4 regions of the Marinomonas maritima genome follow, and region 3 is predicted to be linked to each of the others. Evidence: predicted binding sites of a transcription regulator. Region 3 holds the regulator's gene; each other region holds the start of a gene.
The links. The regulator sigma-54, encoded in region 3, starts transcription at its own class of promoters, with help from an activator protein. The targets are predictions, from matches to a motif close to TGGCACNNNNNTTGCTNT.
Positions count from the first base shown of each region.

Region 1: a site for sigma-54 is predicted at 2,917-2,934, ahead of glnA (glutamate--ammonia ligase). Genes of this name have one in related genera too.
Region 2: a site for sigma-54 is predicted at 6,162-6,179, ahead of codB (cytosine permease). Genes of this name have one in related genera too.
Region 4: a site for sigma-54 is predicted at 4,498-4,515, ahead of M3I01_RS05685 (nitrate reductase). Genes of this name have one in related genera too.

Region 1 covers NZ_JAMZEG020000001.1:408,793-416,654, reverse strand. The annotation lists gene typA (translational GTPase TypA) at 1-984, opposite strand, end outside; gene thiI (tRNA uracil 4-sulfurtransferase ThiI) at 1,234-2,685, opposite strand; gene glnA (glutamate--ammonia ligase) at 3,034-4,440, shown strand; gene glnL (nitrogen regulation protein NR(II)) at 4,763-5,848, shown strand; gene ntrC (nitrogen regulation protein NR(I)) at 5,845-7,278, shown strand; gene M3I01_RS02075 (DUF3461 family protein) at 7,433-7,813, shown strand.
Region 2 covers NZ_JAMZEG020000002.1:257,260-265,121, reverse strand. The annotation lists gene M3I01_RS07350 (MurR/RpiR family transcriptional regulator) at 69-929, shown strand; gene M3I01_RS07345 (DUF2127 domain-containing protein) at 941-1,390, opposite strand; gene M3I01_RS07340 (methyl-accepting chemotaxis protein) at 1,549-3,432, opposite strand; gene katG (catalase/peroxidase HPI) at 3,664-5,874, opposite strand; gene codB (cytosine permease) at 6,225-7,481, shown strand; gene M3I01_RS07325 (PucR family transcriptional regulator) at 7,478-7,862, shown strand, end outside.
Region 3 covers NZ_JAMZEG020000002.1:1,061,609-1,069,470, reverse strand. The annotation lists gene M3I01_RS11100 (non-ribosomal peptide synthetase) at 1-543, shown strand, start outside; gene yjgA (ribosome biogenesis factor YjgA) at 1,025-1,561, opposite strand; gene mgtE (magnesium transporter) at 1,568-2,920, opposite strand; gene M3I01_RS11085 (HPr family phosphocarrier protein) at 2,934-3,203, opposite strand; gene ptsN (PTS IIA-like nitrogen regulatory protein PtsN) at 3,214-3,663, opposite strand; gene M3I01_RS11075 (RNA polymerase factor sigma-54) at 3,681-5,156, opposite strand; gene lptB (LPS export ABC transporter ATP-binding protein) at 5,232-5,957, opposite strand; gene lptA (lipopolysaccharide transport periplasmic protein LptA) at 5,958-6,467, opposite strand; gene lptC (LPS export ABC transporter periplasmic protein LptC) at 6,451-7,029, opposite strand; gene M3I01_RS11055 (calcium/sodium antiporter) at 7,029-7,862, opposite strand, start outside.
Region 4 covers NZ_JAMZEG020000001.1:1,194,731-1,202,592, reverse strand. The annotation lists gene M3I01_RS05700 (DUF3108 domain-containing protein) at 1-40, shown strand, start outside; gene mobA (molybdenum cofactor guanylyltransferase) at 77-652, opposite strand; gene M3I01_RS05690 (glycosyl transferase family protein) at 663-1,673, opposite strand; gene M3I01_RS05685 (nitrate reductase) at 1,670-4,345, opposite strand; gene nirD (nitrite reductase small subunit NirD) at 4,663-4,995, opposite strand; gene nirB (nitrite reductase large subunit NirB) at 5,000-7,561, opposite strand; gene M3I01_RS05670 (NAD(P)/FAD-dependent oxidoreductase) at 7,610-7,862, opposite strand, start outside.

The DNA.
Region 1 (7,862 bases), on a different contig from region 3:
GTATTTACCTTCTTTACCAGCGAACGGAGAATCGTTCACCATGAAAGTCATGCTTACTGTTGGCTCATCAACGGATAAAGGTGGAAGCGCTTCAACACAAGTAGGATCACACAACGTATCAGAGATGCTTAGACCATCAATACCATTGATACAAACGATATCGCCAGCAGACGCTTTATCAGTATCAACACGTGCCAGACCATGATAGCCCTTCACGTTTAGTACTTTACCTTTGCGCTCTTTACCGTCAGCAGATTTAACTACAACTTGCTGGTTAGGAGACAAACTACCGCGTGTGATACGACCTACACCGATAACACCAACATAGCTGTCATAATCCAATGCAGAAATTTGCATTTGGAAGGTGCCTTCTGGATCTACATCTGGCACAGGCACGCTATCAACAATCATTTGATAAAGCGGTGTCATATCATCTGCCAAATTATCTGGATCAGTACCAGCCTGACCATTGATTGCAGAAGCATAAATAACAGGGAAGTCTAATTGTTCTTCCGTTGCACCAAGGTTATCAAAAAGATCAAATACTTGATCCATAACCCAATCAGGACGAGCACCAGGACGGTCGACTTTGTTGATAACAACAATCGGACGCAAACCTTGCTCAAATGCTTTAGAGGTTACAAAACGTGTTTGCGGCATTGGACCGTCAACTGCATCAACCAATAGGCATACGCAATCAACCATAGAAAGCACACGTTCTACTTCACCACCGAAGTCAGCGTGTCCAGGTGTGTCTACGATATTGATACGGTAATCCTTCCACATAATTGACGTGTTTTTCGCCAATATAGTGATACCACGTTCTTTTTCTTGATCGTTAGAATCCATGATTCGTTCAGAACCCTCATCTTTACGATCCAACGTGCCGGATTGGCTCAATAGTTTATCAACTAAGGTAGTTTTACCATGGTCAACGTGCGCAATGATGGCAATATTGCGTAACTTACTAATATCATTAGACATTTATAGTTCTCTGTATTTGGTGTGAGCAAAAAGACAAACCGCCGCTTGATACGGGCGGGTATGCTCTTCAAGCGTCTCGGATCTTGGTGCGGGATAAAATTCGCGCAATTGTACCCTTATATTGAAAAATATCCCATTAAAGTGGAGAAAAAAGTCCATATAAATACTTCAATAGGGGAACAATGCACATTCAGTTCAGAACGGTAACATCCAATTACTACAATAGTGCTACCGCTTAACAATGCTTAATTAGGGCAAATAAACACCAACATTCTCATACCCCTTACCCAACAGATAAGAAGCATGCATACGACTCATGACCCCTTTCCCACAATAAAGCAGATGGGTTGTACCAGAATCTAGTTCTGACCAGTTAGAGTCTAATGCAAAGAAAGGAATAACCTTAACAGGCCGGCCACTGACTTTTAATGGTCGGTTAATCGCTTCATCTGGATGACGGATATCAATAATGACTTCATCGCCCACAGGCATACGAACTACCGGCACTTCACCTTGATACTGTTTAGCAACATCATCCATTACATTTTGAATAGACATCGTCTGCGCATTGGCAATCGCTTGCTCTAAGACGTCAAAATCAAAGTTAGATTCTTGTTGTTCAACACGATACATTTTGGCTCGAATGGTCGGCTTAACCGAAATCACACCACAAAACTCTGGCATACTGGCGGCGAACGGCGCGGTGCCTATTTCGATTGCCTTGTCGATGATTTCTTGTTTATTCGTGGTAATTAAAGGCCTAAGTACTAATTCTTCCGTGACTTGATCAATTACCTTTAGATTAATCAAGGTTTGACTCGATACCTGAGCCACACTTTCGCCTGTTACTAAGGCTTTTGCACCAACCTGCTCCATCAGTTGAGAGGCAGCACGCAACATCATACGCTTTAGGATAACGCCCATTTCAGCGTTATCAACTTTCGTCAAAATCTCACCAACAACCGCCTCAAAAGGTACTGTGATGAATTTTACATTTAATGCCGAACCATATTTCTCCCAAATAAAATGAGAAACCTGCTTCACACCTATCTCGTGAGCATCACCACCTAAGTTGAAAAAGCAAAAATGCGTTTTTAGCCCGCGACTCATGGTTAAAAAAGAACTGACTGTTGAATCATAGCCGCCAGACATCAAAGATAAAACGGGATCTTGCGAACCAAGTGGGTAACCACCCAAGCCTTTTACACGTTGCTCGATCATCCACACCCGATTATCACGAATATCGATAGGAACCAGTACCTCAGGATTTTTTAAACGTACAGCCAAAGCACCACATCGTGCTTTAAGGCAGCCGCCAATATGCCGCTCTGCATCTACCGAAGTAAAGTCATGGTGCCCTACGCGTTTGACTCGCACTGCAAATACGGCGTCTTTTATTGTCTCACCATACGACACTATCGCTTGCTCAACGATGCCATCAAGATCGATAAAGGGAAACTCACGAACAAATTGAAAATGCGCAATACCCGCGACATTAGACAAGGCCTCAGTAAAGCCCTCTCGTAGCTCATCTTTATCAGAAAAGACCTCTATAAAATCCCAATTTCCAGACACAGTAACATCGGCATCATATTTTTTTAGCACCAACCTTATATTATGTCGAAGCTGTTTAATAAAAGACTTTCTGACTGGATTGCTTTTAATGGTGATTTCTGCAAAGAACTTAACAATAAATTTCATGGCGGGTGTAATTTATACCAAATATAAGAAAGGGCGCGTAGTATAAAGAAAAGCGTATCGATACGAAAACGCTAAATTCGCACCAATATAGATCAAATACACCTAATAACGACCCAAAATAGTGCAGACATGATTTTTTAAAAGCATATTCAGACTATTAGCAACTGCAATTTAAAATGAAAAGCCTCTATCTTATTGTTATATAAAACATTATAAGGCCGCACGAAATTCTGGCACAAGTTATGCTTACTTTATACTTGATAAATAACTCGATAAATGACGCTTTATATTAAAGCACTCTTAAAAAACGAAAAGTAATTTCGCTTTCACTACGACTGGAGAACAACTATGTCAAACAAGACCCTTGCCTTGATTGCTGAGCATGACGCGAAGTGGGTTGACCTTCGCTTTACCGATTTTAAAGGTAAAGAACAACACGTATCAATTCCAGCTATTACGGTAGACGAAGAGTTTTTTGAAAACGGTCAGATGTTTGATGGTTCTTCCATTACTGGCTGGAAAGGTATCAACGAATCAGACATGATCATGATGCCTCAGGACGACACCGTTATTATCGATCCTTTCACTGAAGAGCCGACTGTTATTGTTCGCTGTAACATCATTGAACCTTCTACTATGCAAGGCTACGATCGTGATCCACGCTCTGTTGCCATTCGCGCTGAAGAGTTTCTAAAGTCTACCGGCCTTGGCGATACTGCATTCTTCGGTCCTGAGCCTGAATTCTTCATCTTTGATGATGTTCGCTGGAAAACAGACATGTCTGGTTGTTCAGTAGAAATTAACTCTGAAGAAGCGGCTTGGTCTTCTAATAAGAAGATTCAAGGCGGCAACATGGGCCACCGTCCTTTCGTAAAAGGCGGCTATTTCCCAGTACCACCTGTTGATTCTCATCATGACCTACGCGCTGCAATGTGTGGCGCAATGGAAACAATGGGCTTGGTTATCGAAGTTCATCACCATGAAGTAGCGACTGCTGGCCAAAACGAAATCGGTGTTAAATTTAACACACTCGTTAAAAAGGCAGATGAAGTTCAAATCCTTAAGTACTGCGTACATAACGTAGCTCATGCTTATGGCAAAACGGCGACATTTATGCCGAAACCAATCGTTGGCGACAACGGTTCTGGCATGCACGTTCACCAGTCATTTTGGAGAAATGGTGAAAACCAATTCGCTGGCGATCAATACGCTGGCCTATCTGAAATGGCGCTTTACTACATTGGCGGTATTATCAAGCACGCTAAAGCATTGAATGCGTTCACTAACGCTTCAACTAACTCTTACAAGCGTCTTGTTCCACATTTCGAAGCGCCTGTAATGCTTGCTTACTCAGCTCGTAACCGCTCTGCTTCTATCCGTATCCCATACGTTGCAAGCCCTAAAGGCAAACGTATTGAAGCTCGTTTCCCTGATCCAACCGCTAACCCATACCTAGCATTCTCTGCAATGTTGATGGCAGGTATAGATGGTATCAAAAACAAGATTCACCCAGGCGATGCAGCAGACAAAGATTTGTATGATTTACCGGCTGAAGAAGCATTGGCTATTCCTCAGGTTGCTGGCAGCCTAGAAGAAGCGCTTAAATGTCTAGACGAAGATCGCGGATTCTTGACTCAAGGCGGCGTGTTCTCTGATGACATGATCAATGCTTACATCAAGCTAAAAACAGCTGAAGCACAACGCGTTGCCACAACAACTCACCCTCTTGAGTTTGAGCTGTACTACAGCCTATAAACTATTAGGTCGTTAAAATACCTAAAAAGCCTCGACGCAGATCGGGGCTTTTTTTGCACAAAATAAGCATCACGGCCACACCAGCATGCACTATAATTGTGCATTTAGATTTTTCATTGATACAAAAGCCTTAATATATAAGCTATTTCGAATCGCCCAATGTTGGTTCGCTTTTTGCAACTACCATTATAGGAAACAATAAGAGGCCTTCGCACGAGGTCAGAAGTGACGTAAAGACGCATTTATTTTTAACAGCGTATTTATAAGTACACACTTCGTGCAAAGAGTTCATAAAGCAGGAGTCAATAGTGAGGCACTGTCTGTGTATAGCTTATTAATCGACCACTTATCCACCGCTGTTGTTCAATTGAATGACAAGCTCGAGATCGAATACTTAAATCCGGCCGCTGAAATGCTGCTCGCAGTAAGTCGTCGTCGAATTTATGGCCACGACCTTGGAGCCGCTTTTCGTGAAAACGAAGACAGCATCCACGCCCTCCAAGCCGCTATAGAGTCCGGCCACCCATTCACTAAGCGGGAAGCTGAAATCGAGTGCAGCAATAACAAAAAACTTTTTTGTGATTACACAGTTACCCCGATAATGGGCACATCAAATGACACAGAAAGCCTAATTATAGAACTGTATCCACGAGACAGAATGAAGCGCATCTCACAAGAAGATGAGTTAATAGCGAACCATGAAACCAGCAAAGAGCTGGTACGAGGTCTTGCCCACGAAATCAAAAATCCTTTAGGTGGAATCCGTGGTGCTGCGCAGCTTATTAGTCGGGCCTTTACCGATGAAGCGCTAAATGATTACACACAAGTCATTATTGAAGAATCTGATCGTTTACGCGATCTTGTTGATAGGCTATTAGGCCCCAGACAACTTCCTAAAAACAAACCTCTAAATGTACACAAAGTAATCGAACGAGTCAGGCAGTTGATTTCCGTTGAAACCGACAATCAAATCCAGCTCATTAGAGACTATGATCCTAGTATTCCAGATTTGATTGGTGATGAGTCACAATTAATACAGGCATTACTCAATATCACCAGAAACGCTATGCAAGCCCTAATGGAAGACGAAAACAATCATAGTAAAACCATTCATATAGTGACTCGTGCTTTACGTCAATTCACCATAGGTTCAAAACGTCACCGCTTAGTTTGCAAAATCAGCATCATTGACAATGGTCCTGGCATTCCTGAAGCCATATTAAAAACACTATTTTATCCAATGGTAAGCGCTAGAGCGGATGGAACCGGTTTAGGCCTTTCTATCGCCCAATCCGTTATTCACCAACACCACGGAATAGTGGAGTGCAACAGTTACCCTAAAGAAACCGAATTTAATATATTGATTCCCATTGATATGGCAGTCCAACACCAGGAGAAACACTCATGACACCAGAAGAAACCGTATGGATTGTTGACGACGACCGCTCAATTCGCTGGGTATTGGAAAAGACATTAGAGCAAGAGGGAATTCAATGCCGTCTGTTTGAATCTGCTGAAAACCTAGTAAACATGTTAGATAAAGAGCAGCCAAGTGCCATCATCAGTGACATTCGCATGCCTGGAATGGATGGCTTAGCACTGCTCGAAAAACTACAAAAAGATCACCCCTATTTGCCTGTCATCATTATGACGGCGCATTCAGACCTTGAAAGTGCCGTGGCATCTTATCAAGGAGGCGCGTTTGAATATCTACCAAAACCGTTTGATGTTGAAGAAGCCGTTAGCCTTGTAAAACGCGCCATACTGCATCATAGAAATGCACGACCCAGCACAGATTTTATGGAAGAAGAAGTCGAGCCAGAAGTAGACAAAGAAATCATCGGTGAAGCCCCTGCCATGCAGGAAGTTTTTCGCGCCATTGGCCGACTCGCTAACTCAAACATCACTGTGCTAATTAATGGAGAATCCGGAACTGGTAAGGAGTTAGTCGCAAAGGCATTACATACTCATAGCCCTCGCACTGCTAACCCTTTCATCGCCCTTAATATGGCTGCCATTCCACACGATTTAATTGAATCAGAACTATTTGGCCATGAGAAAGGCGCATTCACCGGTGCGAATACTCAGCGCCGCGGCCGTTTCGAACAAGCCAACGGTGGCACCTTATTTTTAGATGAAATTGGTGACATGCCAGCCGAAACACAAACTCGCTTACTGCGAGTTCTTGCAGACGGCGAGTTCTATCGAGTAGGCGGCCATATCGCGGTGAAAGTCGATGTTCGTATCATTGCTGCCACACATCAAAATTTAGAAAATTTGGTGCAAAAAGGAACATTCCGTGAAGATTTATTTCATCGTCTAAACGTCATCCGCATTCATTTGCCTAAGTTATCAGAGCGCCGTGAAGACATTCCAAAATTAGCACGCCACTTCTTGAGTCGTGCCGCAGATGAGCTTTCTGTTGAACCTAAGCTGCTGACCAAAGAAACCGAAAATTATCTTACTCAACTGGAATGGCCCGGTAACGTTCGTCAGCTAGAAAATACTTGTCGCTGGCTAATCGTTATGGCGTCAGGACGTGAAGTATTAGTTGAAGATTTACCACCAGAATTACTCGCAGCCGCACCTTATGAACAGCCATTCGCATCATGGGAGGAAGCCCTTAGAAATTGGGTCGACAGCACACTAGCAACAGGACAAAAAGGCATTCTCGATCAAGCTGTTCCAAAATTTGAGCGTATTATGATTGAAACCGCTCTCGCCCATACAGGTGGACGCCGTCGAGATGCGTCTCTTTTATTAGGCTGGGGACGTAATACGTTGACACGTAAAATCAAAGAATTAAACATTGATCATGCGGAACAAGACGACGATTAATCGCTTCTAGCTAAGAAAAAACAATGCAGGCAAAGCTATTCACACATTGCCTGCGTTATCTCAGCTTTTCTCCTATTTTTGACTTGCTTTTATACCCACAATCCCCTACTAATTAATGTCTATTGAATGACTATTAATAAACAGGAAAACGGTTATGTATCCAACACTCCAGTCCATGGGTATCACAAGCATACAGGACATTGAAAAATTCACTTTACGCTTTGAAGGCGGCCACGATGTTTTAAAAATTTATTACCGTCGTGAAAAAGGTTCTTTGCTACCTAAAAGTAAAAAATTCAAATTTGGTCGCTCAACAAAAACGGTATTAGCTGACGGTGGCCAGCAAACCTATCGTCAAGTACAAGAGCCTTCTCTTATCGTATTACGAGCAATGGAAGAGCTGGAACTCATTGTTGGCAGACAACATGAAGTTAAAGTGACAAAAGATGACTTGGTCAAAGAGCTTGAACATCTAGAAAAAGTGGTAAATAGCAAGATCAATGAAATCAAAGAAAAAATTGCCGCAATGAAATAAGTCTATTCAGACTATGTAGCAGGTATTCCTTCCTCTTGGCTGAGTCAGT
Region 2 (7,862 bases), 800 kb from region 3:
TAGGGTCAATTATCGCTATAATGCTTGTTTAAAATTGGTATTAGGTCACTACTTTAGGAGTCACTTTCTTGGCTGCACCAACGTCACTTGAACTACTACAACAAGCCATTAGTCGGAACTACGACGACTTAAGTAAACGACTTCAACAAGTCGCGCGCTTTTTGCTAGAACACCCGAATACTGTCGCCCTAGAAACCGTTGCCAGTCTTGCCGAACAGTGCGATGTACCTCCTTCAACACTTGTACGTTTTGCGGCCGCCTTTGAGTACAACGGTTTTAGCGAAATGCAGAATCTCTTCCGACAAGCTCTTGTAGAGCAAACGTCCAGCTACAGTGAACGAGTAAAGCTCAGTAAAAGTACCGCTGGCACGATAATAGATGCGTCTCATATTTTAGAAGAATTCAGCAGCAGCAATGCGTTTTCAATGAATCACATGAACCACCATTTCTCTCAAGAAATGCTCTCTAAAGCCGTAGATTTACTCGAAAATGCTCAAAATATTTACCTAATCGGTCTGCGTCGCGCCTACCCTATTTCCAGCTACTTCGCTTACAGTTTAAGACACTTAAACAAAACAACTCACCTCATCGATGGTGGTGGTGGCATGCTGGTAGAGCAAGCCAGTAACATACGTGAAAACGATGTCATTATTGCCACAACATTTAGCCCTTACGCCAAAGAAACGGTTAACGTAAGCGAGTACGCATTCAAGGCGGGTGCAAAAGTCATTGCCATTACCGACAGTAAAATAAGCCCATTAGCGGCACTTTCTGATGTATGTTTTGATATAAAAGAAGCCGAAGTCATGGGATTTCGCTCCCTCACCTCTTCAATGACATTAGCACAAACCTTACTCGTCGCCTTGGCATATAGACTCAACAGTGACGGTAAAATGGGCGATACAAAAAAAATAGAATGGAAACATTAGGCTTTAAATCGTTAAGAGCGTGCACCTCGTTTGAGCACCCAATACAAATAAGTAACGACCATGAGGTTAAAAGCTAGTATTGATACATTGACGAGATTAGGCGTTTGAGAAATGGCGTAAAGTTCTAAGGGAATATAGAGCGAGCCGCTGATGAAGGCAAACCATTCCGTCCAGCGTAATTTATTCCATAAGCCATAGGCCATAACAAAGCGAAAGCTGGCGTATAGAAACGCGAGCAAGGTCACCCATGTTAGACTTTGATGGTTCAATTTCTCAATCAGATTCAGAAACAAAGCAAGATAATGGTCACTGGGTGAAAGTGACCATTGCCGTATCATCTGTTCGGCTAATTTATAAAGATCTTGTCCTGCTAATGCATTAACGCCAACGGCCACCAGCAACGCCAATACACCTTTAATCCCCTCTAATAAAGCGATGACATTCAGACCTTCAAACTTCATACACGCTAGCTTCTGTTTAAAACAGCCAGAGTAATCAAGCAAGATGACAAAGAGGTGATTGTTCAGTTTTATTTTGATATGAAATATGGAAAAGCAGGCACAAAAAAGGCAAGTCAGACACCAACGCCTGACTTGCCTTCTAAACGCTAGAACAAAGGCTACACCTTAAATTTATCCAAAGATTTCGCTTGTTGAGTGGTGATTTCCACCATGGTTTCACACAATGCAGATTGCTCCGTAGCAGCATCTGAAACCGACTGGCTTATATCACGTATGTTCGTGGTATTACGATTGATCTCATTAGATGTCGCACTTTGCTCTTCGGCGGCGGCAGCAATTTGTACCGTCATATCATTAATTTCATTGATACTTGCACGAATAGCATGTAATGAATCTTTCGCTTGGTTGGCGATAAGCTGCGTTGAATTCGCATTCTCCCGACTTTCAAGGATAACTTTTTCAGCACCTCGCACGCCCGTTTGCAATTGCTGAATCATTTTTTTAATTTGCTCTGTCGACTCTTGTGTCTTCGAAGCAAGTGTTCTCACTTCATCAGCAACAACCGCAAAGCCTCGACCTTGTTCACCGGCACGAGCCGCTTCAATGGCTGCGTTCAATGCTAACAAGTTCGTTTGATCCGCGATGGCCGTAATAACCGTCAGAATTGATTCTATATTGTCACTGTAACCCACTAAGTCATTAATAGTGGTGACAACATTGCCCATTTGATCGGTTAATTGAGCAATAGACGCAGTAGTACGTTCTACAACCGCTTCGCCTTCTTTTGCTGCTGTATCCGCCTGATTCGCACGGCTCGCCGCAGTTTGAGCATTGTCTGCCACATCATGAGCCGTTGCAGACATTTGATGCATCGCCGTTGCTAATTGATCCAGTTCATTCAATTGAGTATATAACTCCGCAGAAGAACGGGCAGAAGACGCCGCTGTTTTGTCTGTATTAGCACGAACACTCAATGAGCGCCCTTTCACTTCGCTGATTAAATGCTGTAGGTAACCAACAAACTGATTAAACTCACCAGACACAGCACCAAACTCATCGTTACTGGTAATGTCTAGTCGTTTTGTTAAATCACCTTCACCGCCATTAATTTCTTGTAACGATTCATGCAATGCACGCAGTGGTTGCAGCAAACGAGTCACCATGAAATACAAGACAACCGATACCAACAGTGTCGCAATTAATGTTCCCAGAAACGCAATCCAACCGAATTCTCGAACACTTGCAAACAACTTCCCTTCGTCCAATACAACACCGACATACCAGTCAGCACCATACAAATTTGGCAATGGACTAAAAGACACAAATACAGGCGTGCCATCTTTAAGTTGGTTTTCGGCTAAATTCGTGTTCAAAGCAGACACGCTGCCTTGTAGCAAGTTCGAAACAGACTTTCCGTTTAAATCTGCATTCGGGTGGCTAATGATCTTGCCAGATTTATTTAATAAAAACGCATACCCAGTGTCATTAAAATTCAAAGTGTTAACAGCGTTAGAAACCGTTTGAAGGCTTAAATCACCACCAAATGCCCCTTTAAACGTGCCTTTATCTCTAAAGGTAGCAACCACAGAAATAAGGATTTCTCCGGTTGTTGAATCAGGGTAAGGGTCCGTTAATACGGTCTGTTTATGTTGTTGAGCTAATGCATACCAAGGTCGCTTACGAGCATCCCATCCAGTTGGGTTCCAATCAGGATCATTGGTAATGCGAGTCCCATTGGTGTCTAGTCCACCAAAAAGCAACAAGAACTCATTTTTATAAAGCGGTAAATCAAATGCTTTTTGAATTGTTTCCATACTGTAATCAGCATCGACCGTTTGAGAAACGGTCTCAATCAAATCCATTTTACCTTTAAGCCAATGATCCACTTGTAAAGCCAATGCCTTACTTGTTTCTTGTGTACTGATATCCGTTTTTTCATACAGTGCTGTTCTAAGGTTGCTGTACTGCAGCCATGAGTATGCAGTAAACGCTAAAGCAACTACCACGGAAGCGCATAACACTACTTTATGAGATACCTTCATTATTCCAATACCTTATTAAAAATTTTATAAACTCAACTTCATCCATTAATGTTAGTCTGATTTTTTATTACTACCACTAAAAAATATTAACTGAACTAATTTCTGCAAATTTATAACACCACAGACCAAAGCGCTACTTTTAACACGTTGTTTTTTGTAGCCGTCTTATTTACATAAAAAAACCCGCAATCCTTTGGAATTACGGGTTTGGCTGCTAGTCACACTGGGATATTATACTAGATCAAAGCGGTCCAGCTCCATTACTTTAGTCCATGCTTGCACGAAGTCCTTCACAAAGCGATCTTTTGAATCGGAACAAGCGTACACTTCAGCAATAGCACGAAGCTGCGAATTCGAACCAAAGACCAAGTCGACGCGAGTACCTGTCCATTTAATGGCTCCCGTACTCCGGTCTCTGCCTTCAAACTCGTCTTCATCACTTGAAACAGAATTCCACTTGGTATCCATATCGAGCAAATTCACAAAGAAATCATTCGATAATGTTTCTGGTTGATTCGTCAAAACACCTTTTTGAGACTGTTCGACATTAGCTCCTAATACACGTAAACCACCAACAAGTACCGTCATCTCTGGCGCTGATAACGTAAGTAGCTGCGCTCGATCCAACAATATTTCTTCTGCGCTGATCGTGTACTTACCTTTTTGATAGTTACGGAAACCATCCGCTATAGGCTCAAGCACATCAAACGACTCTATGTCTGTTTGTTCCTGAGTCGCATCGGTTCGGCCCGGCGTGAAAGGAACCGTGATGACGGTACCCGCCGCTTTCGCTGCTTTTTCAATACCTACAGAACCTGCTAATACGATCAAATCGGCAAGAGACACTTGCGTTGTAGAACCACGGTTGAACTCAACCTTAATCGCGTCAAGTGAACTCAAAACACTCGCTAGTAGCTCTGGCTGATTCACGTCCCAATCTTTTTGTGGCGCAAGACGAAGACGTGCGCCATTTGCTCCACCGCGCATATCTGAACCACGGTAAGTGGAAGCGGATGCCCAAGCCGTCGATACCAACTGAGAGACAGACAAACCAGAGTTCGCAAGCTTCTCTTTAAGAGCCGCAATATCTTGTTCCGTCACCAATTCATGTGTTATTGCGGGAATCGGATCTTGCCAAATAAGTTCTTCTTGAGGAACTAAAGGCCCTAGATAACGAGAGACCGGCCCCATGTCACGATGAGTCAATTTGTACCAAGCACGAGCAAAGGCATCAGCAAGCTGATCTGGATTTTCGTAAAAACGTCGTGATATCGGCGCATAAATAGGGTCTTCACGCAATGCAATATCGGACGTAAACATCATGGGAGCATGTCGTTTCGTTGCATCGTGAGCATCTGGGACGCTATTAGACCCAGCGGTTCCTTTGGGAGACCATTGCCAAGCACCAGCCGGACTTTTTTCTAACTCCCATTCATAATCAAATAGGTTTTCGAAGAAGCCATTATCCCATTTGATAGGATCTTTCGTCCAAGCGCCCTCAAGACCACTACTAATAGTATCAGTGCCATTGCCCGTGCCTTGCGTATTACTCCAACCAAAACCTTGTTCAGCTAAGCCCGATGCTTCTGGATCATGGCCAACTTGACCGGCATCGCCTGCGCCGTGTGCCTTTCCGAATGTGTGTCCACCCGCAATCAAAGCAACTGTTTCTTCGTCGTTCATCGCCATTCTGCCGAACGTATCACGAATATCACGAGCGGAAGCGAGTGGATCAGGCTTACCATCTGGGCCTTCAGGGTTAACGTAGATCAAGCCCATTTGTACGGCAGCAAGTGGATTTTCTAGATCACGTTCCCCAGAGTAACGGCTATTCTTACCGCCACTCTCTTCTAACCATTTCGTTTCTGTACCCCAATAAATATCTTCTTCTGGTTGCCACACATCAACTCGACCACCAGCAAAACCAAAGGTTTTGAATCCCATCGATTCGAGAGCACAATTACCAGCAAGAATCATCAAATCGGCCCAAGATATTTTACGGCCATATTTTTGCTTAATAGGCCAAAGCAGACGACGCGCTTTGTCCAAATTGACGTTATCTGGCCAGCTATTTAGTGGTGCAAAACGTTGTGTTCCTGATGTCGCTCCACCACGCCCATCGGCGGTACGATAAGTACCGGCGCTATGCCAAGCCATACGAATAAAAAACGGTCCATAATGACCATAATCTGCTGGCCACCAATCTTGTGAATCCGTCATTAGCGTATGAAGATCTTGCTGGATAGCGTTTAAATCAAGACGTTTAAACGCTTCGGCGTAATCAAAATCCTCGCCCATTGGATTAGATTTAGCGGAATGTTGATGAAGAACGTTTACATTCAACTGATTTGGCCACCAGTCTTTGTTAGTGTTACCACGTCCTGCAGACTGACTAGAATCAGCGGCGCCATGGTTAAAAGGACATTTACCTTCATTCGACATAATCTTCTCTCCTACTTGTGACTTAGAACACTTTATTCTTGAGTGACTATAGTTATAGACTTAAAAAAAACAAGTAACCAATAAATAAAAACTAAGAGGACCATAGGCAACATATCATTCACTTCTAATGCCTCTTAATGATGCACTCAAGGCAGAAGTAAACCGTCATCGCCTATAAATTCAGCTCCGCCAACCCAGTCAAGTATTGTGTAAAGCGCATAAACATTTACTGAAATTATTCGTCATATCGCCTCAAATAACCTTGATAAAAATATTTGGCTAACTATTGGTTCATTAGTTGCTTATAAACCTAGTAAGCTGTTTTGGCTTATTCATCATGGGAGACGACTATGACGCAATCAGATTATCCATTAATTGAAGTACCCAAAAGTAAACGCCGAGGTTTATTACCAATGGCGTTTATTCTGCTTGGATTTACCTTCTTTACCGCTACCATGTGGGCTGGCGGAACATTAGGCACGGCTTTTTCTTTTTTTGAATTGCTCTTAGTTATTTTGGTTGGCAACTTGCTACTCGGCACTTATGCTTCTTGTTTGGCTTTTATCGCTTATAAAAGTGGTCTAAACAGCGTACTCATGGGACGTTTTTGCTTCGGTGAAGTGGGTAGCAAACTGTCAGACTTTATTCTTGGTTTCACTCAAATTGGCTGGTATGCGTGGGGAACGGCGACACTTGCCATTGTTTTGGTCAAGGTCACAGGTACTCCAGACGCTTGGCAAACGCCCTTAATGATTTTATTCGGCATGGCGTTCTGTATTACCGCCATGATTGGCTTTCGCGGCATGGACATACTGTCGCGGGTAGCGGTTCCCGCCATGCTTATTTTTATCTTGATCAGTCTTTACACTGGGTTAGTCGATGTAGGCGGTGTGTCTGTTTTATTCGGTATTGAACCGACTCAAAGTTTAAGTTTCACTGCCGCCATTACCATTGTTATTGGGACGTTTGTTAGCGGCGCTACTCAAGCAACCAACTGGAGCCGATTTGCTAAAAGTGGCAAAATCGCAATATGGGCAACCATGGCCGCGTTCTTCATCGGTAATGGATTAATGGTATTAACCGGCGCTCTTGGCACATTAATCTATCAACAAGCTGACATTGTTGATGTCATGCTGGCGCAAGGTTTTGTCGTGTTAGCGGTGCTTATGTTGTTTCTGAATATTTGGACAACGCAGGACAATACGATTTATAACTTTGCCGTTGCGGGTTGTAACCTGCTTCGTACTGACAAACGTCGAACCATTACCGTCATTGGAGCCGCCATCGGGACAATAATGGCTGTCTTTGGAATGTATAACTTCTTAATTCCTTTTCTAATGTTACTGGGGACCTTTATTCCACCCATCGGTGGCGTGATCATGGCGGATTTCTGGCTGCGCCATAAAGGGCAATACCCATTACTGGAAAACGCTCAGTTACCAGATTTTAACTGGATTGGACTGGGGTCTTACGCTATTGCTTCCGCTGCAGCATATGCTTCTCCCGTCATGCCGCCTATCGTTGGCGTTCTGATGGCTATGGTGTCATACGGTATTTTATCTTTTCTGGTTTTTCGCAAAACAGCCAAAGCGCTAGACGCTCAGTGAGTATTTGTTGCGCAGATATCCCCCGCTTACCAGGGCTAGAAAGCATTACCTTTCGAGCAGGATTAACCGGAGGCCAACGCATAGTGCGTTGGCCTTATGTCGCAGAGAACGACTCGATTCAAGCTTGGGTCAGCGGTGGCGAGTTGGTTTTTATTACAGGAATAAATCATTGTCGTACCGAACAAAACCTCTGTCTACTCGTTCAAGAAGCGGTAAACAGTAACGTCGCAGGGATGGTCATTTTGACTGGCCCAGAGTTTATTCAGTACATTCCCAACAGCGTATTAGAACTTGCCAATCAACATCAACTTCCTGTATTAGAACAGCCCTATAGCTTGAAAATGGTCTTGGTAACCGAGGTCATCAGTAACGCCATAGTAC
Region 3 (7,862 bases):
GTGCGTATTATTGGTTGGTCTTTTGGCGCATTTATCGCGTGGCAAATGACGCGCATGCTGGAAAAACTGGGGCAATCAGTGCCTTTAGTCATGATTGATCCGCCTACACTGAGCGGCGTTCAGAACTCAGGGCCAGTTTTGGATAATAAAGTGTTTATTGATGAAATCATTCAACAATACCCACGTTTGAAGGGAAAGCTTAACCCTAAAAGTTCGCCTGAAGAGGTGGCTAACACCCTCTATCCACTATCAAAACGACAATCTCAGCAGGAGGAGAGAAGTCAGGCGCAATGGTACATTGAGCGGGTCATAACGGCATGTCGAAAAAATGCGGCAGCGATTAGTGCGTTTCAGCCCCAAGGGAAGGTTGCCGCTAACACGTTACTTTGTATAGCAACCCAGCATATAGATGATGAAAGAGTTAAAGCCAGTTGGCAGCCATATCTTGGTCAAATCCAGTATCACGGCATTACTGCAGATCACTATTCTATTTTACAGGGGGAAGGGGCAAAACACATTATGCGGTTAATGACAGACAAATAAACGAGAACATGGGGGGTTATTGGTCTATTGGTAGACATCAAAGATGAAGATGATACGGTCGTTGAATTTTATCAACATCGCGACTTATCTTCCTCCAGAAAGAAGAGCACACCTCCACGCTTTGGATGCCAATCGACTCCATTCTGACATTCTTCAAAGCTCGAGAATGATCTATAAGGCAGCAGTCCATTCAGGGTTGCTGCCTTAATTATTTCTTATCAAAGGCCAACCTAAACAACACCCTCCCACCAGAAATGAAAGGCAGTGGGTCCATCGACAAAATCACTTAATGAGACAACGTAGGGTGACGATGTTCCCTGGCTTTCCGTCTTCTCTTTTTTTCTGGTGTTATAGGCGTGTAATAAAAAGGGTTAGAATAAAATTAGTTGCAGACGAAAAAGTCAGTATGAACTTCATACTGGCTTAACAATAATAGTCGACGCATTTTAGGAAGAGATATGTTACTTAATGCGGTTTCGCATTAGTCTTTTAAACCAAGACGCTTTTCCTCAACTTCGCGTAAAAGGCGGAAGAGCTTTTTACGATTAGACGTGTTGCTATCTTGTGATGCTTCTTTTTGGGAAAGTCGAATGAGCTGCCTAAGTAACTGAATCTCTTCCAGATTAGGGTTGTCATCTAAATATTGAGACAAGACTTCTTTACTGTTCTCGCCAATGAGCGCATCGCGTTTTATTTCTAGTTGATGAAATAGTTTGTTATAGGCTGCTGATGTTGTATCAAGTAAAGCGACACGTTGTGCTATCGTTTCGTGATCTTCTGTACGCATTACTCGGCCGATGTATTGTAAGTGCCTTCTTTTCGCTTCATTTTGCTTTATGCGTCCAGACTCTTCAATGGCATTTTTTAATGTGTCAGACATTTCAATTTTTTTAAGCTGATTTTTGCTCAGGCTTAATAGCTTTTTACCAACTTCCTGCAAGGCATCCATTTCGCGTTTGACTTGGGATTTGCTTTTAGGGAGTTCGTCGTCATTTTCAAGTTGATCAAAGTCTGTCATGGGAACCTATATTAGAAAAATGGTAGCGAGACCGAGGAAGGAAAGAAACCCAACCACATCGGTCACGGTGGTCAAAATAACACTGCCAGCAAGAGCCGGGTCAATTCCGAATCTTTTCAGCATAATTGGCAGAAGTGTACCAGTGGTAGCGGCAAATAGCAGGTTAATTATGGTTGCGCTCGCAATAATATAGGCAATTTTAATGTTGTCAAACCAAAGCGCGGTTAATGCAGCAATGACGGTCGCCCAAAGGATGCCATTAAGGAGTCCAACTATAATCTCCCTGTTCAAGAGCCATCGGGTGTTTGCGGAGCCTATTTGATTTAGTGCGATACCGCGTATGACAAGTGTTAATACCTGAGATCCGGCAATCCCCCCCATACTGGCGACAATCGGCATGAGTATGGCTAATGCCACGACTTGGTCTAATGTGTTCTGAAAGAGGCCTATGACGTATGAGGCAATAAACGCGGTGATGAGGTTGATCCCAAGCCAAACGGCGCGTCTTTTTGTCGTCTGCATAATGGGGGAGAAGGTGTCTTCATCATCATCAAGGCCTGCCATGCTCAGCATGGAGTGTTCTGCTTCATCTCGGATAACATCTACCACGTCATCGATGGTGATACGACCAAGCAGTTTCTTAGTCGTGCCATCAATGACAGGTGCAGACACAAGGTCCATTTTTTCAAAGAGCTGAGCGACTTCGCTGGCAGGTGTTTCGGCGTGAATAACGGTAAATTCAGTTTCCATGATGTCACGAACGGTGTCGTTGATGTCTGAAACTAAAAGCTTGGTAAGAGGAAGTGTTCCTAACAGTCGGTCTGAGCGGCTGACAACCAGTAAGCTGTCTGTCATGTCTGGTAGTTTTGAATGTCTGCGTAAATAACGAAAAACAATGTCGACAGTGATGTTCGGACGGATGGTGATTGTGTCCGTATTCATCAAACCACCGGCGGAATCTTCCGAATAGCTTAATAATGCTTCCACTCGCATTCTGTCTTGCGAGCTCATGGAAGCTAGAACTTCTGTTACGACTTTTTCTGGTAAGTGTTGTAATAAATCGGCTAAGTCATCACTTTCGAAATGTTCGGATACGGCGATAAGTCGCTCTGTATCCATATTCTTCATGAATTGAACGCCAATATCTTCGCTGAGGTATTGTAGAACCTCGCCTTCATTCTTTGCTTCGATTAGCTCCCAGAGCAATTTACGCTCTTTGGGGGGTGAGGACTCTAATAGTCTGGCAACGTCTTGCGCTGGCAATGCCCCATTAAGTAAATAACGGGTTTGCATTGTGGCGCCGGATTCAAGGGATTCGGTGACCGTTTTAAGGTGATTGAGAGTGGTTTTCTCTGACATTGACATTGTCGGGTTACTCGTCTTCACCAAAACGATTGTTAATTAATTCAACAACGGCTTTGATTGCCTCTTTTTCATCTTCTCCATTGGTTTTGATTCGAATGTTCGTTCCTTTTCCAGCGGCAAGCATCATCATTGCCATAATACTTTTGCCGTCTACATTACGACTGTCTTTTTCTATGGTGATATCACAAGAAAAGCGTGACGTTGTTTCCACTAATTTGCCAGCAGCGCGAGCATGCAAGCCAAGTTTATTTATGATGGTGATGGACTCTTCCTGCATGCTTTACTTCCTATATTAATGAGTCAAAAATATTAAATAGATCTTCGTTGGTTTGAGCGGTTCGTAGCTTGTCGAGCGCTTCAGGCGATTGAGCTAATTCTGCGATTTGGGCCAATGTTGCAAGATGTTGATCGCATTCATTAGGCGGAACGATTAAGGCGAATATAAGATCAACGGCTCTCTTATCAATCGAGTCAAAATCTATCGGAGCTTGTAATGACATCACGACAATGGCGGTATGGTTTGCAGACTCTAGGCGGCAATGAGGTATCGCTATGCCATTGCCTATGCCTGTACTTCCAAGCTTTTCTCGTCCTAATAGGGCGTCATAAACGGCCTCGTTATTGCAATGCAGCCGATTGGATGCAATGTCGGCGATACTTTCTAAAACTCGTTTTTTACTAACAATATCTTGCTTCGCCAAAACGAGCTCAGCTTTTAATAATGATTTCAAGGACATGATGAAATGGTTTCCGTTCAGATCAGTCGTTTTCGTTCATTGGAAGGAGGGATATTCATCGCCTCTCGATATTTGGCAACAGTTCGTCTAGCAACCTGTATGCCTTGGTCAGCCAAAACAGTGGCTAACTTGTTATCACTCAGTGGTTTTTTTGCTGGCTCATCAGCCACAAGTTTCTTAATCATAGCTCGTATTGCAGTAGAAGAACATTCTCCACCTGACGCTGTATTTACATGACTGGAGAAAAAGTACTTCAGTTCAAAAATACCTTTTGGTGTGTGCATGTATTTTTGTGTTGTTACTCTAGAAATGGTTGATTCATGCATGCCAACTTCTTCGGCAACATCATGAAGAACCATCGGTTTCATGGCTTCTTCACCTAATTCAAAGAAATCAATTTGTCGACTTACAATGCAGCTGGCCACTTTTAAGAGTGTTTCGTTGCGACTTTGTAAGCTTTTCATAAACCATTTGGCTTCCTGAAGAGACGTTTTAATGTAGCTTACATCTGCTGCAGTCGTGGCAGCCGTACTCGCCATGGCGGAATAGGTTTCGTTTATTTTGATAGGCGGGAGGGCATCATTATTTAGCTCAACTTGCCATATGCCATTGTGTTTTTTTACGGATACATCAGGAATGACATAATCTGTATCATCAGCATCGATCACTGAGCCCGGACGCGGGTTAAGTTGTTGTATTAAATTAACAACTTCTTTTAGGGCTTCGTCTTTTAGTTTTGTTTTTCGGCTTAATTGTGCAAAATCTCGATTGCCTAGTAATGGTAGATAATGGTCAATGAGATTGTATGTGCTTTTATAAAGAGGGTGATTTTGAAATGCCTCTAGTTGAACAAGCAAGCAGTCCCGCAAATCAATGGAGCAGACGCCAACTGGGTCAAAACGTTGCAGTCTATGCTGTACTGCGATGACTTCTTCCATGTCTAAATCTTCTAATTCAACACAAAGGGACTCCCAAATGTCTTGAGTTGAAATACTTAGATAGCCATCGGTTTGAACGCATTCGATAATAGCGTAAGCAATTTCAATGTCTCGGTCAGAAATATGGGTTAGATTTAATTGCCAGATTAGATGGTCTTGTATACTTTCTGCTGGGGCGTTGCGGCTTTCGAAGTCGCTTTCACCTTCATAGCTATTATGATCGCTCACGGCCGCAGAGTTTTGGTATGTGTCATCCCAGTTGCTGTCAATAGACAGTTCTTCAGGAATGCTTTCTGTCCACTCTGATTCAACACGCGCTTCTTCATTATTGCTATCAACGGTCGCCTCAGGGGCGCTTTTTGACTCAATACTTGCAGGTTGATCGTTTTGAACCTGTTCGTCGTCATCAAGCTCAAGAAGAGGGTTAGATTCAAGAAATTCATGAATTTCTTGCTTCAGGTCCAACGTGGAAAGCTGCAACAAGCGAATGGCTTGTTGTAGCTGTGGTGTCATGGTCAGCTGTTGGCCGAGTTTTAGTTGCAAAGACTGCTTCATAGAGCAACTCTTTTTATTTGAATGAATTGGAACGAGTTATGCATACTACTCCCTTTCTACAGCAATGATAAGGGGTTACAGACGGAAGTCGTCGCCTAGATAGACCTTTTTTACTTGTTCATTGTTGATGACGGTACTGGCATCGCCAGAAGCAATAATATAACCATTGCCAACAATGTAAGCCTTATCACAAATGTCTAGAGTCTCTCTAACATTGTGATCGGTAATTAGGACGCCGATTCCACTTTCTTGAAGGTGCTTAATGATGAGTTTGATGTCGCCGACAGAAATAGGGTCGACGCCTGCGAAAGGTTCATCCAGTAGGATAAACTTAGGGTTCATGGCCAGAGCCCTTGCTATTTCAACACGTCGCCTTTCTCCACCTGATAGCGCCATTCCTAAGTTTTCACGAATGTGGGTAATGTGAAACTCTTCTAATAAGTCTTCGAGTCTGTCTTTTCGTTGGCTTTTTGTTAGCTCTTTACGAGTTTCTAAAATAGCCGTGATGTTGTCTTCGACGGACATTTTTCGAAAAATAGAGGCTTCCTGAGGAAGGTAGCCAATACCTTTTTGGGCGCGAGTGTGCATGGCGTCCTGAGTGATGTCTACGCCATCGATAAATATGCCGCCAGCGTCATTTGCTACCATGCCAACTATCATATAAAAACAGGTGGTTTTGCCAGCCCCGTTTGGACCAAGTAGGCCAACGGCTTGACCTGATTCGACAGCAATAGAAACATCCTTCACTACTTGGCGTTTTTTGTAACTTTTTGCTAAATGTTTCGCTTCAAGTAGGGCCATTTATTTTTTTTCCTCAGGTACTTGTGGTTGTAATGTCATGGATACTCGTCCTGAATCTTTTTTCTCTGCACTGAATGTTCCATCGTTAATCATATAAAGAATGTAATCGGCAGTTATAGAGTTTTTCATTCGGCTTAAGTAGCCGTTACCAGTGATTTCTAGCTTGGACTCAATGGTTGAATAATGAATTTCATTGCCTTTGCTAATGACAATGTTGCCGCTCCAGTCAATTTGTTGACTAAACTTGGCTGGTTGTCCTGTCGCTTCTAAGTTGCTAAATTTTCGAGTTTTCGCGTCTGTTGAAACTTTAAGGTACTGCGCTTGGATTTCAATAGAGCCTTGTTTGACGAAAACATTGCCTTTGTAGATGGCTTCACCAGAGTTTTGGTCAAATGAAGCTTCGTCGGCTTGAATTTCTAATGGCTGCTTTGTGTCATCAGGGAGTGCATACGCATATTGGCAAATACTGGTTGAGATGAACAATATACTGAAGTTAATGAATTGTTTCATATTTTCCTCGTACAGATCCCGTCATAAAGACTTCTTCTGAATTTATATAAGTTGTGATCGTGTTAGCAGAAGTTTCCCCTTGTACGGAGATAAGTGTCGCGTTTCCTTGGCTCGTTAAAGATTGATCTTTATCTAAGTAATGTACGCTGTCTGCAGTAAGCTTTATGTCTTCTGACTGAAGATATTTTTTAGTTGCTCTAGCGTTGTTTGTTAATAGAATATCATTACTTCCGTCATCAATAACCCCCTTATCTGCTTTTGCACTCCAGCTGCCTGATATTGAGTGGCGTTCGACGCTGGGAAACTCTAGTAATGTTTTAGATTTTGTTATGTAGTGAAGTGTTTGTTGTGCATTAAGTGTCTCAATCAGCACGCCATTGATATCGAATTCTTTCACTTTAACTTGGGTGATAAAATAGTCTGGAGAGCTGCTTAGTGAATTCGCCTCAACAAGGTTTTGCTTCGGAGTCGCTCCATACCAGAATAAAGAGGCTACCAGCACTAGTGCAGACCCAATAAAAAGCAAACTATTAAAACGGACAATTTTTTTAAGCATCTGCATTACAACGAGCCGCTTGTGCTAATTACTAGCAAGTAAATGCCATAAGAAGCGATAAGCGGCAATCCTAACCATCTAGGGATTTTGTTGTTTTTTGTCTTCTGGAACAAATAAATAGCAATAGCAAGGGTAACCGTTAAGCCAAGAACCCAAGGGTAATCCCTACTGATAATGCTTTCATCGATCATTCCCGGAGCGATAAGGGCAGGCAAAGGCAGTACTGTGGCAAGGTTGAATATGTTTGAACCTAAAATGTTACCTATTGCAATATCATGATGACCTTTTCGAACACTGCTGACGGACGCTGCCAACTCTGGCAGGCTGGTGCCGATAGCAACAATAGTTAAGCCAATGACTAATTCACTAACGCCAAGAGCGGTTGCAATACCTACGGCTCCCCAAACGAGCAGCTTAGAACTGCCAATTAATATCGCCAACCCGATTAAAGCAATGATGAGAGATTTACCAACGGACGCGCCGTCATCCTCTGGTAGGCCTTCTTTTAATTCACTTTGTAAGTCTTTACTGCCGCGAAGCAGAATGGTCAAAATAATGATAAAGGCAGCGATTAATATGATGCCATCCCATACGCCAAGGTTTTGATCAAAAAGTAGAAAGCCGGTGAGTAGTGTAATAACAAGAACAAGAGGCACTTCTTTAGATGAAAGCCCGGGAGCTATTGGAATCGCTGAAAATAATAAGGTAATACCAAAGACGAGAGCAATGTTGGCGATGTTTGAGCCAAGTACGTTACCAACGGCTATTTCTGGCGCGTTATCAAGAGCAGCAATGGCAGAAACCACCATTTCTGGTGCGGATGTGCCAAAGGCCACTAA
Region 4 (7,862 bases), on a different contig from region 3:
ATCATACCATCTAGACATAGATTCCGTTAAATTACTGTAAGCACTACCATTACCAGTAGTGCGTAAATCAATGTCGTTAACCCAGAGTGTCTGGTGTATTCACATTTAGTAATTCTTCCGACTTATCCCACAAAACAGGCTTGCACCCGAAAGCCTTATAAAAAGCCATGACACTATAGCGCTCACTCTTATCAAGAAAGTCTTTCAACATTATCAAAGCGGACTCCACGGGAAGAATGGCATGCAAAGGGTGGCCACCAAAAGCATCGCTTAAGTAATGAATGCGATTTGGAAACATCTTGCTGGCACTTATCAATTGGGAAAAAGCATCACTACTAATACAAGGTGTATCACAAGGAGAAACCAATAAATGCGACGTTTTAGCAAAAGCTAAACATGTGGCTAACCCTGATAATGGCCCTTTTCCTTGATAAAAAGGGTCATCTGCTATTACCTCAAAACCAAGGTCGGCATAACGTTCAGAATTTCTATTGGCATTGATAAAGACACAACTGGTTACTTGCCGCAAAGCTAAACCAACAGACAAAGCCATCGCTTCTCCACGAAACAACAACAAACCTTTATCCTGACTGGCCATACGCTCGCCCTTTCCACCAGCCAGTACCGCACCAGATAAAGACAAAAAATCCATAATATTCCTTTTATCCGATTTGAGATAACCAGCCTTTATTGCGTTTAAACCAAATTTCATCCGCCAATATTAAACACTCTTCATGGGAAGCAACGCCGTAAATAAGCCCCGCAACAGACGCGAGGGTTTGCCTTACCGCTTGCTCGCCAAACTGATCAATTTGCTCACCACTCCAATGATCTGTCAGGCGCGAAAGGTCTAAATTGTGCTTAAGGCGCTTATGCTCTTTTTCCGCTTTTGGCCAACTAATTTGGCTAGCAATCCCGCCTTGCCATTTCAGCAAAGTCACATCTCGCTCAGGGTTCACTTCCGCTTCACCATTCCCACCTCGAAAAACAAGAACGGACGGATCATTCAATTGCTCACAAGCGGCCACATGCAGATCATCATAACCACGATGGAATACGCCATGAACACTGTGATCCGCCTTAAATGGATTCATCATTCGCACCACGGTATTCACTGGCGACCGAAGACCAAGCGTGTATTTCAAATCCATCATCTGACTTAATACAGGGTCTATACTTTCCAACGGCGTATAAGCAAAGCCTGTTTGGTGAAGGCTCTGCTTTATGTCTAAGCGCGAATGACTGATAGGCAAGCCCAAGTCTTTAATCGCTTCATCCACGTAAATTCTATCTTCTCCCGTGAAGGAATGACCGTGCATAACAATATTTAAACCATTGTTCGCCAAAGCAAGCGCGGCCAACAAAAACCATGGTAATTCATTTCGCTTACCGGCATAAGCAGGCCAATCGAGATCTACCTTCAGATCCAGCGACTCTTTTTCATCAAGAAATTGACGCGTCGCTTTAGTAAAACCGACAGTTTCTTCTATCGTCTCTTCTCGAATACGAATTAACATCCAAAAAGCACCAGATTGTTCTGGCTCAACCTTCCCTTGAAGTATAAGCGACATCGCATGTTCCGCTTCTTCTACGGTTAAACTGCGCGCGCCCTTTTTCCCTCTCCCTAGGATTTTGACGTATTGCGTGAAGTCATTACTTATTTTGATAGTCATGCCGACAACTCGATTATAGTAGGAATAAAGTGCTTTAATTCAGGAAGACAAGAACCGCAATTGGTACCGCATTTTAATGTCGCCCCTAACGTTTCAACGGAGCAAGCGCCACCCGCAACGGCTTTTTCTATTTGCTTGCTTCCAATCTGGAAGCAAGAGCACACTATTGAGCCTTTATCCTCAACATTGGCAGGCGTACCCACTAAAATCGCCATGCGATCCAATTCGGACAACACCACGTTTTTCGCTAGCTTAGACTCCAACCAATCACAAGAAATAGAATCAGGCTTAGCGTGCAAATACACCGCTACGCTTAGTTTTTGGTTATTAATATACGCCAATCTTATTTGCTGAGTCTTAGGGTTGGTGTATTCCAACCATTCCCCTGCTACTTGATCCGATATTTTAAACGAAGATTGGATAGAAGCCACGTTTTCTCCAACCGACCACACCACTTCGTAGTGATAACCATGCTCGGATGGCACATAACACCAGTAAATGAAATCCAATGTGTCTAGTGGCGTAGCAGAAACGACCACACCATAAGAAACATTCTTCACCGCTTCCAGTTTCACTTGAGCGTGCTTGGATTCAGGCTGCCCAGATAAAGGGTCCACTATCTGGGGAATTAGATTCGAAACCACCGCCGCATTCGAAAATTGCTGCGTCCAATGGATCGGTGCAAACGCATTGCCAGGGGACACTGCACGGCTGATTTTCGCTTTCAGCAAAGCCTCACCATAAGGTGACGTGAGACGAACCAATGTTTTATCTTCTATACCGAGTTGCCTTGCATCTTTAGGATGAATTTCCACATAAGGCTGATCCGTATGTTTCGTTAAAGACGCCGCATCTCCTGTTCTTGTCATCGTATGCCATTGGTCTCGGACTCGTCCCGTATTTAGGGTAAATGGCCATTCTGGTGTGGCCACATGAACCGGTAAAACAGGAACAATAGGGACAAATTTTGCTCGCTTATCCGGCGTGAAAAAGCGGCCGTCTTCAAACATTCGCTTAGTCCCTTCGGGTCGTCCTTTTAGAACCGGCCATTGTACTGGCGTTAAATTGTCGTACTCTTCTTTGGTTATTTTGCAAAAATGCCCAATATCGAAATCTCGCTTACCGTTATTCTCAAAAGCAGATAACGCCGCATGCTCCGAGAAAATCTCATGCACATTATGATAAGAAAAAGCAGACTGAAAACCCAAACGTTTGGCAACCTCACAGATCGCCCACCAGTCATGCTTTGCTTCACCAGGAGCGGGCAACAATCCACGCTGACGAGAGATTCTCCGTTCTGAATTTGTGACCGTTCCGTCTTTTTCACTCCAACCGGTCGCTGGAAATAACACATCCGCCATTGCGGTTGTATCCGTGTTTGCCTTGCAATCACTCACAATCACCAACTCGCACTTTTCTAATGCTCGTCTAACTTGGGCTGTATCAGGTAAACTGACCATAGGGTTGGTCGACATAATCCACACAACTTTGACTTTCCCCTCTTCCATGGCCTGAAATAAATCCACTGCTTTTAAGCCATTTTCAGTAGCCATATTAGGCGCCTGCCAAAAACGCTGAACCAGTTTTTGAGCGCCTGGCGTCGCGAAATCCATATGCGCAGCCAATTGATTCGCCAACCCCCCGACTTCTCGTCCGCCCATGGCATTTGGTTGGCCCGTTATCGAAAAAGGGCCGGTGCCTTCTTTGCCTATTCGACCTGTGGCCAAATGGCAGTTAATAATGGCATTGCATTTATCAACACCAGACGAAGATTGATTCACGCCTTGAGAGTAAAACGTAACTGTTCTCTCTGCCTTTTCCCACCAATGAGCTAATGTCATTAATGCTTGCTCGCTCACACCGCTAAATTTCGCAGTCGAAACAAGATTGGGGGTCGACTCCATTGCCTGCATTAAGGCGTCATTAAAACCATTGGTATGCTGGGCAATAAAGTCATTATCAAGAATGTCCATTTGCGCGGAGTGCTGCAGAAGAAAAGAAAAAATGGCCGCATCACTGCCCAGTTTAATAGACAAATGTAAATCGGCAATATCGCATGTGGCCGTTTCTCTAGGATCAATCACCACGACTTTCATATTAGGGCGTTGCTTTTTCGCTTCAACAATTCTTTGGTATAATATAGGATGCGTCCACGCCGCGTTCGATCCCACCATGATCAATAGATCACACAACTCCAAATCTTCGTAATTGCAAGGCACGGTGTCCGAGCCAAATGCTCGCTTATACCCCACTACAGCAGATGCCATGCACAAACGAGAATTGGTATCTACATTCGCCGTACCAAGAAAACCTTTCGCTAGCTTATTCGCCACATAATAATCTTCGGTGAGAATTTGCCCTGAGAGATAGAAAGCAAATGAATCAGGACCATGTTCCTTTATCACTTGCTCAATTTTCGCACTCACTGTATCAACAGCCGATTCCCAAGAAACAATTTCACCGTTCACCATTGGAGCCAATAACCTATCATCGGATTTAAGCGTTTGGGCAAGACTGCTGCCTTTTACACAAAGACGACCAAAGTTAGCAGGATGATCAAGATCACCAGACACTGACGGAACCGATTCTGTCAAAGAGTCCGGAATCGTAAAATTAACACCACACCCTACGCCACAATATGGACAAGTCGTTTTTGCAATTGTTGCTGTCATAGACCTTCCCTTCCTCAAAACCGTTTTCATAAAAACAAAAAAGGCCCAATCACTTTCCTTGAAAAGCGATTGGGCCTCGTTGCCTTTTGTAATATCTGACTGCTTTATGTGTAAACCATCGTCGGTTTACGGTGCATCAGTTGCTTATAATAAAAGCAATAAGCAAGCCAACTTTTAGCGTTTATGTAACTCCGTTATTCGTCGCCATTACTGGCCTAGATAGGCTCAGAGAAACCACACCATTAAAGAACCCAATAAGACCGCACTAACATGGAGCAATAAACGCAAATCAGTGCATTTTTGGCCAATCTTTAAAATCAGTTGCAAGCAACGTAAATACCGTCGCCCTCTAATTTAGCAGACCAGTGAGGCACATTGATGTCTTCTTCAAGGCATCTCCCCGATGACAATACAAAGTGTTGCTTGTACAACGGGCTTGCTACAACCCATTCATCTTGAAGATGAGCAACGAGACCTCTCGACAGCACGTTGGCTTTCCCTATCGGATCCCAGTTTCCAATTGCAAAGACTTTGTTTTCTGACTCCGGCACATAAAATAGCGCTATTTGCTCACCATTCACCATCGCAGCTACACCAGCGTCTACAACAAGATCACTTTGCTTGCATACTAATTTCCACTGCATCGTCATTTTATTACCCCGCCTTAGCAATGAGTTGCTGTTTTTCTAAATCTGTTGCTGGGCGCATTTGATTGCGCTCTTCAACAAACACAACGTTCGTATCGACACCTTCATAGTTAACAAACTGACGAAAAGTTTTGAGTGCTTCTGGGTCTTCTAAGGTGGTTTTCCATTCACATTGAAAGGTATTCACGACATGCTGCATGCGTTCTTCTAGCTCATCACACAAACCGAGTTTGTCATTAATCACGACTTCTTTTAAATACGCTAAACCACCTTCTAAACCATCCATCCAGACCGAGGTTCTTTGTAGACGGTCGGCTGTTTTTGTATAAAACATCAGCACACGGTCAATGTATTTTACTAAGGTTTCATCATCCAAATCGGTCGCAAACAAATCACCATGGCGAGGCTTCATACCGCCGTTACCACAGACATATAAATTCCAACCACCTTCTGTTGCAATCACTCCAATGTCTTTACTCTGCGCTTCTGCACATTCACGCGTACAACCCGATACTGCAAATTTGATTTTATGTGGCGAGCGCAATCCTTTGTAACGATTCTCAAGATCAATCGCCATTTTCATGCTGTCGTTAACACCATAACGACACCAAGTGCTACCAACACAGGATTTCACCGTACGTAATGACTTACCGTAAGCCTGACCTGTTTCAAAACCAGCAGAGATTAACTTCTCCCAGATTTCTGGCAGCTGAGCTAATGTTGCACCAAACAAATCAATACGCTGACCACCTGTCACCTTAGTATAAAGCGCGTATTCTTTCGCCACTTCACCCAACACAATCAGTCTATCTGGAGTAATTTCTCCTCCAGGAATACGAGGAACAATCGAATAGGTTCCGTCTTTTTGCATGTTCGCTAAGAAACGATCATTGGTGTCCTGCAAGCTGATATGTTCTTTTTTCAGAACATAATCATTCCAAACACTAGCAAGAATAGAACCCACAACGGGTTTGCAAATTTCACAACCATGGCCTTTACCGTGCTTTTCTAGCAGACTAGCAAAGCTTTTAATCTCTTCAATTTTAACCATGTTGTATAAATCTTGGCGTGTATAAGTAAAGTGCTCGCAAATGTCTGTACTGACTTCCACTCCCAACGCCAGCAATTCGTTATCGACGACTTTTTTCAATAACGCCGTACAACCACCACAACCAGTTGCGGCTTTGGTAACACCTTTCACATCGCCAACAGACAAAGCTCCGTTGCACACAGCGTCACTAATGTCTTGCTTGGAGACATTATGACAACTACAAATTGACGCTGTCGCTGGTAGAGCATCCACACCCAATGCGGCAGGCGCACCATCCATCGCAGGCAGAATTAATGATTGAGCCTGTTCTGGTAAATCAATGGCATTCAGATAATATTGCAACAAAGTATCGTAATAGCTGTTATCACCAACCAATACTGCGCCTAATAACTTTTTACCATCTTCTGACACCACCATTTTACGATAGCTTTGGCTAATTTCATCTTGATACACAAACACCTTAGAACCTTGTGTTTGGGCATGAGCATCACCGACAGAACCCACATCACAACCAAGTAGTTTGAGCTTGGTACTCATATCTGCGCCAGTGAAAGACACACTTTCCGTGCCTAACAAATGCCCTACTGCGGCTTTTGCCATGGTGTAACCTGGCGCCACTAGACCATAAATTCGACCATTCCAAAGCGCACACTCGCCGATAGAATAAATGTCTTCATCGCTTGTCTGACAATGATTATTAATGGTGATACCACCACGCTCGCCCGCCTCTAAACCCGATTGTTTTGCCAATGCGTCTTGAGGGCGAATACCCGCAGAAAACAAAATCAAATCCGTTTCAAGGTGAGTGCCGTCTGCAAAATTCATACGATGGAAAGCCGTTTCACCATCGACAATGTCTTGTGTCGCCGTGTCGGTATAGACCTTTACATCTAAACCTTCGATCATGCCTTTGAGGACACTTCCGCCCTTTTCATCTAACTGTACTGGCATCAAGCGTGGTGCGAACTCCACCACACTGGTTTCAAGACCAAGATTTTTGAGCGCATTTGCCGCTTCCAAACCCAATAGACCACCACCAACCACCGTACCGCGCGTCACTGTTTTCGCACAATTCCTAATCGCATCCAAATCTTCCAGCGTCCGGTAAACAAAGGTATTGTTACGCTTATGGCCAGGGATCGGAGGAACAAAAGGATAAGATCCAGTGGCAAGTACAAGTTTATCGTAAGACAATGTCTCACCATTTTTCAAAACAAGCAGCTTAGCGGCGCGATCAATCTGCGTTACCAAACTATTAGTGAAATACCGAACACCATTGTCGTCGTACAATGAGCCATCCGTCATCGCTAAATCCGCTGCGCCTTTGCCGGTGAAATATTCACTAAGGTGCACACGGTCATACGCTAAATGCGGCTCTTCACCAAAAACAATAATATGAAATAGTTCATGGCCACCCTGAGCAATTATTTGCTCTACAAAATGGTGACCAACCATGCCGTTACCCACTACAACAAGATGTGGTTTATTCGCCGAGAGAGGTGTAATAGAAGTCATCATGCTTCCCCTTCTTTGATATTTGTTACTTTCAACACCTAGGAACGCTTATTAGGCTACTTGAGGACGACAATATGCTTCGCCAAAAACCAGTAATTCAAGCATGTCCGAGACATTGGTTTTATTTTGAATAAGCTGGAAATACCAGCTTCCATCGGCGACGTTGCCATAAAGAATTGCCCCAACCAGTAAGCCGTCGTTGACCACCAGTTTGCGGTAATGATTTGCTGCTACATCTTTAAAAAAGATGCAGGAGTCTCCTTGAGTAGGTTGAATTTTTCCGACTGAAAAAAGATTCACACCA